2 regions of the Rhizobium sp. SJZ105 genome follow, and region 1 is predicted to be linked to the other one. Evidence: riboswitches for the same ligand, from Rfam matches in the RefSeq annotation. Region 1 holds a riboswitch; the other holds the start of a gene.
The links. A riboswitch is a leader RNA that binds a small molecule or an ion and turns the genes downstream of it on or off. The one in region 1 is predicted to bind cobalamin.

Region 2: linked by a shared signal. The riboswitch ahead of nrdH (glutaredoxin-like protein NrdH) and the one ahead of FB593_RS21600 (DUF1852 domain-containing protein) in region 1 are both predicted to bind cobalamin.

What each region holds. Positions count from the first base shown of each region.
Region 1 covers NZ_VIUP01000009.1:75,428-79,640, forward strand. Annotated here, with positions in the region: gene FB593_RS21590 (glycosyltransferase family 2 protein) at 1-638, shown strand, start outside; gene FB593_RS21595 (hypothetical protein) at 731-2,011, shown strand; cobalamin riboswitch at 2,233-2,446, shown strand; gene FB593_RS21600 (DUF1852 domain-containing protein) at 2,549-3,526, shown strand; gene FB593_RS21605 (methionine synthase) at 3,551-4,213, shown strand, end outside.
Region 2 covers NZ_VIUP01000001.1:1,820,973-1,825,185, forward strand. Annotated here, with positions in the region: gene nrdE (class 1b ribonucleoside-diphosphate reductase subunit alpha) at 1-1,944, opposite strand, end outside; gene nrdI (class Ib ribonucleoside-diphosphate reductase assembly flavoprotein NrdI) at 1,932-2,330, opposite strand; gene nrdH (glutaredoxin-like protein NrdH) at 2,343-2,564, opposite strand; cobalamin riboswitch at 2,820-3,044, opposite strand; gene FB593_RS09225 (nucleoside triphosphate hydrolase) at 3,176-3,805, opposite strand; gene FB593_RS09230 (ATP-binding cassette domain-containing protein) at 3,802-4,213, opposite strand, start outside.

The DNA.
Region 1 (4,213 bases):
TGACCGCTGTTCCCATCACCATCACCTTGTTTCAGGCTATGCGCAAACCCTTCGGACGTCCCTTTAAAGTCACGGAGAAAGGTGGTGACCGGTCACAGGTGCGCATTCATGGGCCTACAGCGCTATTTTTCGCAATCGTCACCGTCACCTCCGCGGTTTCAGTTCTGCTCGCCGTTTACGCATGGGACGCCCCTGTAGAATTTTCGGCGCGAGATTGTCTCAACCTCATCTGGTCGGCGGTCGCTATGGTGATTGCCTTCACCAGCCTCATCTGCTGCATTGAATTACCACGTGTCGACAAGGAAGAGCCGATCGGCGTGGATCTCGAAGGCCGTTTGCAGTGCGCAAGCGAGGTGAAGGCGGTACGGATCGTGGCGCTTTCGACCGAAACCGCGACCCTGGCGGATTTCAACCGGTCTTACGCCGAGGCAGAGTCCCTGTACGTGCCCGATGTGGGCTGGGTGCAGATCGATGCAACGAAGGTGTCGCAAACGCCCGGCAAATTCACTCTCACCCCCACTGCCGACCAGCATCGTGCAATCTTGAGGCTGCTTTTCCGCAATGCGCCCGAAAATGTCGCGGAACAGGGCGACCTCTTGAAGTCCATGCAGATGTTACTCGCAAGGGCCTTCAGCTAAGACAATTCGCGCCAAACCCGGGACCGTGCTCGACGTAAACTGCAAGCTAGAGGCGGGCTTGTTTGGAAAAGCGCCTACCAAACGGAAAACTCATGTCTGTCAAATCGATCGTCGCGACAGTTCTCATGACCTGCTTCACAACAGGAGTGGTCGCTGGTGGCGATGGGCGCACCGGTTCCGGATCAGTTCGCGACCGCCTTGCTGTTAGCTTGTGTGCGGGTCTCGTTGGGAAGATGGACAAATCCACCACCCCCTTCGTATTTCGGAGCTTTGAACCTGCACCCGGCGGCAAAGCGCTTGATCCCGCTCTTTCAAATGCGGGTTTCACCTATGACAATGCCCTGGCGACGATTGCCCTTTTTTCCTGTGGCAACGATACCGAGGCAAAAAGGGTTGCCGATGCGCTGCTGCTCGCCGTCAACAACGATCGCTATTACAGCGATGGCCGCCTGCGCAACGCCTACCGTTCCGGCCCCGTTGCGAACGAAAATGATGCTATGCTTTTGCCCGGTTTCTGGAGTGAGGCCAGCAAGACGTGGGTCGAGGATGACTATCAGGTCGGCAGCGCAACGGGCAACCTGGCCTGGGCGGCACTTGCGCTTCTCACTGCCAGTGAACGATTAAGCAATCCGTCCTATGTGCAGGCAGCGACCAAACTCATGCGCTGGATCGATGCGCATACGGCGGGCGTCCGCGATATCGGCTACACAGGTGGCACATTCGGTCATGAGCCTGCACCGGCAAAACTCGAGTGGAAATCGACGGAACATAATCTCGATGTATATGCCGTTGCGGGTTGGCTCGCCGAAATTGAGGGAGCGCGCGCCTGGCAGGCGATGCGGGATAATACACGCAAATTTCTTGATGCGATGTGGAATGAGCAGCAGGGACGGTTTTACGTCGGCAGCCTACCCGGAAGCGACACACCCAACTCGAGCCAGTCCGGAATAGATTCCGAACTCTGGCCCATTCTCGCCGTGCCAGAGTTTCGGGGCCGCAGTGGACGTGTTCTGCATTGGGTTGATCGGCATTATGCGGTTGCGGGAGGTTTTGATTTTAACGACGATCGGGATGGTGTGTGGCTGGAAGGTACGGCCCAGGCCGCGCTGGCGTTTCAGCAGGTCGGCGATGCCGACCGGGCCGAGGCGCTGCTTGCCACCATTGCCGCACAAATATCTCCCGATAACCTGATCTACGCGACAGTCGGGGACGAACTGACGACCGGGCTGATGATCGGGCCGACCTCGACCTTTGCCGACTTCAAATATTTCAGGTTGCCGCATGTCGGGGCCACTGCCTGGGCAATCCTTGCAGCGAAAGGCTGGAACCCTTTTCTTAGAAAAAGCGGTTGTATTCGTCTTTGTGAGGGATAATCGTTCGTCTCGGCGGCAGCAGAAGGATATTGCTCCAGGCCGTTGCGCCGGAGATTGAAAACTGGGACGCATGACGCTGCTGAAAGCGGCGAAAAGCGTAAAACCGCAACGTTGACTGCCGCGCCGAATGCAATCTGTTCGGTCGGAACCGGCGATGGAAATGCAAACTTAAAGACATAAAGATATCGTTATATGATGTTGACCGATGACGTGGCTTACAATATGGTCGTCACGCCTAAGGTTCCCCAGTCGTTGCACGCAACGTGCCGGGGCTAAGAGGGAAGTCGGTGCTCCGTGTCATGCGGCAAAGCCGACGCTGCCCCCGCAACTGTAAGCGGCGAGCTGAAGTCCAATATGTCACTGGTTTACCCCGGGAAGACGGACGGAAGTGATGATCCGTGAGCCAGGAGACCTGCCTTTGGTGAAATAACGTCCACGGGCGGGGTGTCCCAGTGTGCCGTAGCAAAGGCTGCATTGTCGCGGCCTCTCTTGCTATGCGTCCGCAGACCCATGCCCCCAACTTTATAGGGGCACAACATGTCTCAGACCTGCATTTTTACGATCACGAGCGTACCCTTCGATGAGGACTATCGTCCTTCAGAAAATACGCGCATCACCACCAATTTCGCCAATCTGGCAAGGGGCGAAAAGCGGCAGGAAAACCTGCGCAATGTCATGCGCATGATCGACAGCCGCTTCAACGCCCTCGCGCACTGGGATAATCCCAAATCGGACCGATACTCGGTAGAGTTGGAGATCATTTCGGTCGACATGAGCTTCGATGTCGCAGGTGAAAAATTTCCCCTCATCGAGATACTGAAGACGACGATCATCGATCACAAAACCAGTGAACGTATCGACGGCATTGTGGGGAATAACTTCTCCTCCTATGTGCGAGACTACGACTTCAGCATTGTGCTGCCGGAGCATAACAAGAGCGTTCCTGCCTTCAGCATTCCGGCCGACTTCGGCGACCTGCATGGAAACCTGTTCAAGTCTTTTCTGCGGTCGGATGCCTACCGCTCGTACTTTCGCAAGCCGCCGGTCATTTGCATCAGCGCCTCGACCAGCAAGACCTATTACCGGACCGAAAATCATCACCCCGTCATGGGCGTCGAATACCGGCAGAATGGGTTCTCGTCCACCGACCAGTATTTCGGGAAAATGGGATTGCAGGTTCGCTACTTCATGCCAGCAGGCAGCGTTGCGCCGTTGGCCTTCTACTTTGTTGGGGACTTGCTGGGCGACTACTCCAATATTGAGCTAATCGGCGTCATCAGCACGATGGAAACGTTTCAGAGAATTTATCGCCCCGAAATCTACAATGCGAACGCAGCAGCCGGGACATTTTACCAGCCCAACCTGAAGCACCAGGACTATTCGCTGACCCGGGTCATTTACGATCGCGACGAACGAAATCGCTTGGCGGTGGATCAGGGTAAGTTCACCGAAAAACACTTCATCAAGCCATACCGCGCCGTCCTTGAGCAATTGTTTGCTCACCGCCCCGCCTGAGCATCACTTAGAAGAGGTCCCATCGTGAAGAAACTTCTCCCCACATCGACCGCTGGCAGCCTGCCGAAACCCTCCTGGCTTGCGCAGCCCGAAAAACTGTGGTCGCCCTGGAAGCTGGAGGGCGAGGAATTACTGGAAGGCAAGAGAGATGCCCTGCGCCTTTCACTCGACGATCAGCAACAGGCCGGCATCGACATCGTCAGTGATGGCGAGCAAACACGCCAACATTTCGTCACGACTTTCATCGAGCACCTCGACGGGGTCGATTTTGCAAAACGCGAGACAGTCAGAATTCGCGATCGCTACGATGCGAGTGTCCCGACAGTCGTCGGCGCCGTGTCTCGCCAGAAGTCCGTGTTCGTCGAAGACGCCAAGTTTTTGCGCCAGCAGACCAAACAACCCATCAAATGGGCTTTGCCGGGTCCGATGACGATGATCGATACTCTCTTTGACGGCCATTATAAGAGCCGTGAAAAGCTTGCCTGGGAATTTGCCGGGATACTCAACGAGGAAGCAAAGGAATTGGAGGCTGCCGGCGTCGATATCATCCAGTTCGACGAACCTGCCTTCAACGTTTTCTTTGACGATGTGAATGACTGGGGTGTTGCCACTTTGGACAAGGCAATTGAAGGGCTGAAGTGCGAGACCGCCGTCCATATCTGCTACGGTTACGGCATAAAGGCCAAT
Region 2 (4,213 bases), on a different contig from region 1:
TTCGAGATTGTCGTTCGAAAGGTAGGAAGCCGGATAATAAACACGGCCGATCTTGCCTTCCTTGCGAATTTCAATCTTCGAGACGATGGGATGGATCGAGGAGGTCGAGTGGTTGATATAGGAGATCGAGCCTGTGGGCGGCACGGCCTGAAGGTTCTGGTTATAGAGGCCGGTCTCCATGACGGCCTGCTTCAACGCTTTCCAGTCCTCCTGTGTCGGAATGGAAATGCCGGCTTTCTCAAAAAGGTCGCGGACCTTTTCCGTCGCGGGCAGCCATTCCCGGTCGGTATATTTATCGAAGTAGTCGCCCGAGGCATATTTGGAGTTTTCAAAGCCCTTGAAGCTCTGGCCCCTTTCAGTGGCAAGGCGATTGCTGGCGCGGATGGCGTGATAGGTCACCGTGTAGAAATAGATATTGGTGAAGTCGATGCCTTCTTCGGAGCCGTAGAAGATGCGCTCGCGCGCCAGATAGCCATGCAGGTTCATCTGACCAAGCCCGATGGCGTGGCTCGCATCATTGCCCTTTTCCACGGAAGGGACAGACGAGATGTGGCTCATGTCAGAAACGGCCGTCAGCGCCCGGATGGAGGTTTCGATCGTCTTGCCGAAATCAGCCGAATCCATTGCTGAAGCAATGTTGAGCGAGCCGAGATTGCAGGAAATATCCTTGCCCATATGGCTGTAAGAGAGATCGTCGTTGAACTCGCTCGCCTCGCTGACCTGTAGGATTTCCGAGCAGAGATTGCTCATGCTGATACGGCCGGCGATCGGATTGGCGCGGTTAACCGTATCCTCGAACATGATATAGGGGTAACCGCTTTCGAACTGGATTTCTGCGATGACTTGGAAGAACTCGCGTGCCTTGATCTTCTTCTTGCGGATGCGGCTGTCGGCGACCATTTCCTGATATTTTTCGCTGACGGAAATCTCGGTAAACGGCACGCCATAAACCCGCTCAACATCATAGGGTGAGAACAGGTACATATCCTCGTTGTTTCTCGCGAGTTCGAAGGTGATATCAGGGATCACCACGCCGAGCGAAAGGGTTTTGATGCGGATTTTTTCGTCGGCGTTTTCACGTTTCGTATCAAGGAAACGCATGATGTCGGGGTGATGGGCATGCAGATAGACCGCACCAGCGCCTTGGCGCGCGCCAAGCTGGTTGGCGTAGGAGAACGAATCTTCCAGCAGCTTCATGACAGGAATGACGCCGGAGGACTGGTTTTCGATCTGTTTGATCGGCGCGCCGGCTTCGCGAATATTGGTCAGGGACAGTGCTACGCCACCGCCACGCTTGGAAAGCTGCAATGCTGAATTGATGGACCGGCCGATGCTTTCCATATTGTCTTCCACACGCAGCAGAAAACACGAAACCAGCTCACCGCGGCTTTTCTTGCCAGCGTTGAGAAAGGTCGGGGTCGCCGGCTGGAAGCGGCCGGAAATGATTTCATCCATCAGATCGCGGGCAAGCTGCTCGTCGCCACGCGCCAGAGCCAGCGCCACCATGCAGACGCGGTCCTCATAACGCTCCAGGTAACGCTTTCCGTCGAAGGTCTTCAGCGTATAGGACGTATAATATTTGAAGGCGCCGAGAAATGTCGGAAAACGGAACTTTCTGGCATAGGCCTCGTCGTAGAGGTCACGGACGAAATTGAAGGAATACTGGTCCAGCACCTCCTGTTCGTAATATCCCTCGGTCACGAGATAATCGAGCTTTTCCCTGAGATTATGGAAAAACACCGTGTTCTGGTTGACGTGCTGGAGGAAATATTGCCGTGCCGCAAGGCGGTCCTTGTCGAACTGGATCTTCCCGTTTTCATCGTAGAGGTTCAGCATCGCGTTCAGCGCGTGATAGTCCAGTCCCGCGTCCAGGTGTTTCTGCGCGGCGGTTACTTGTTGTTTGGCATCCGTGTTGCGCACCGCGCTCGAGGTCAGCGTGTCCAAAATCGTTCCAATCCATGATTGACGTTGGCGACATCTTCCTCCGTGCCGAGAAGCTCGAAGCGGTAGAGAAACGGCACCGCGCATTTACGCGACACGATATCTCCGGCGAATGCGAAAGCTGCGCCAAAATTCGTATTTCCCGCCGCTATGACGCCGCGAATGAGATTTCGGTTTGAGGGCTCGTTCAAAAACCGGATAACCGGTTTCGGTACCGCTCCTTTCATGCCGCCGCCCCCATAGGTGGGGGTGACGAGAACATAGGGCTCCGACACGTGAGGAACGTCTTCCTCGGCGCCGAGCGGCAGGCGAAGCAATCGTCGCCCCAGTTTCTGAAGGAAGCGATGAGTGTTCTCAGACCGGCTGGAATAATAGACGATCAGCCCCATCGCATCGCCTCCTCAGCTGATCGAGCCAATCATGTCCGGACGGAAACCCGCCCAATGGCGTTCGCCGGCAACGACCACGGGAACCTGCATGTAACCGAGGCCGCGAACGCGATCGAGGGCATCCGCATCTTCGGAGATATCGATGATCTCGTAGCTAACACCGATGCGGTCAAGCGCACGATAGGTGGCAGTGCACTGGACGCAGGCGGGTTTGCTGTAAACGGTGACGGTCATTGTTTCCTCTTTCGAAGCCGCTTTTACGCACGGCTCAACATTGCCCGCCTGCAATCGCAAGCGGGTGGCGATGGTTCTGTCATTCTGGCGAGGCGCGCGGGTGAGGCCGCGTAAGATCGCTGTCTACGCCGACGAGCGTAGAAACTCATAAAAATGCACTGGCATGACTTCACCCCGAAGCTTGTTCTGGAGGGGGCAGAAAAGGGCGCACGCAATTCATTTGCGTCATACACCTTCCTTCCGGACACCCCGCCCGTGGACGTTTTCGCTCAAGGCAGGTCTCCTGACTTGCGGGTCAAAACATCCATTCCCACCTTCCCGGAGCTTTTAGCGCCAGTGGCTCAAATCGGAACGATGCTCACCGCTTACAGTTGCGGGGGCAGTTTCGGCATTGCTTCACCATAATGGTGTTGCGCACCGAATTCCCGTCTTAGCTCCCGACGCTTGCGAATCGAAAGAACCTTGAACACCACATATAGTATATGAGGAATTTTTTTCGTCAATAATTAGACATGCGAAAGCCCCACCCTGTGGATCAAAAAGATTCAACACATGGTCAACAAAGGCTTAACGGTGAATGCTCGATGCCGCCTACGGACGGAAGCGGCGGGTTATTCCCAGATATCGATGCGAATATCGGCGGGGCGGGAGTTCTCAATCACCCGCTTTCCGTTGGGAAGATCATTTTCGAACAGTTTGGCGTGAATCTCGGTCGCATCGAGACCATAGCCCTGCCATCTATCCCGCAGGCGTTCCTCGAGCACCGCAACGGATGGGCCTACGAAGACGGCAAGATCGAAGCTGCCGGAAAGCTTCGTCCACGGCGCCTCGTTCAACAGCAGATAGTTGCCTTCGGCAAGAATGAAGCGTGTTTCTGGCGCGATGGCGCGAGCGGAGGCAATGGCAATTTCGCGGGAGCGGTCAAAAACCGGGACAAGAACTTCCTGCCCGCCCTGACGAACTGCGGAGACGATATCAAGAAAGCCGCGCACGTCGAAGGTCTCCGGTGCGCCTTTTCGCGGCAAGAGCCCCCGTTCTTCGAGAATACCGTTATCCATATGGAAGCCGTCCATGGGCAGGACAGCCGCAGCCTCGCCGCGCGCCACGAGGGCACCGCACAGGGCATCCGCCAGCGTGGATTTGCCGGCCCCAGGGGGACCGGCAATGGCAATAATAAAACGAGATTTATCCTCTGCCCGCCGAAGAACGTCTTCGACGATCGTTTCAAGCTTCAACGTCATGCGGCCAGCGTTTCCTTTGGCGCTTCCTTGGCGCCCGTCATGAAGGCGACAGCGTCGGACATGGTATAGTCCTTCGGATTGATGACGCATAAACGCTTGCCCAGCCGATGAATATGAATCCGGTCAGCAACCTCGAAAACATGCGGCATGTTGTGCGAGATGAGAACGATCGGTAGCCCTCGCGCGCGCACATCCAGAATAAGCTCGAGAACGCGGCGGCTTTCCTTGACGCCGAGCGCCGCCGTCGGTTCGTCAAGGATGACGACCTTGGAGCCGAAGGCGGCTGCACGCGCCACCGCAACACCCTGGCGCTGGCCGCCGGAGAGGGTTTCCACCGCCTGATTGATGTTCTGGATCGTCATCAGGCCGAGTTCAGAGAGTTTCTCACGGGCAAACTTTTCCATCGCC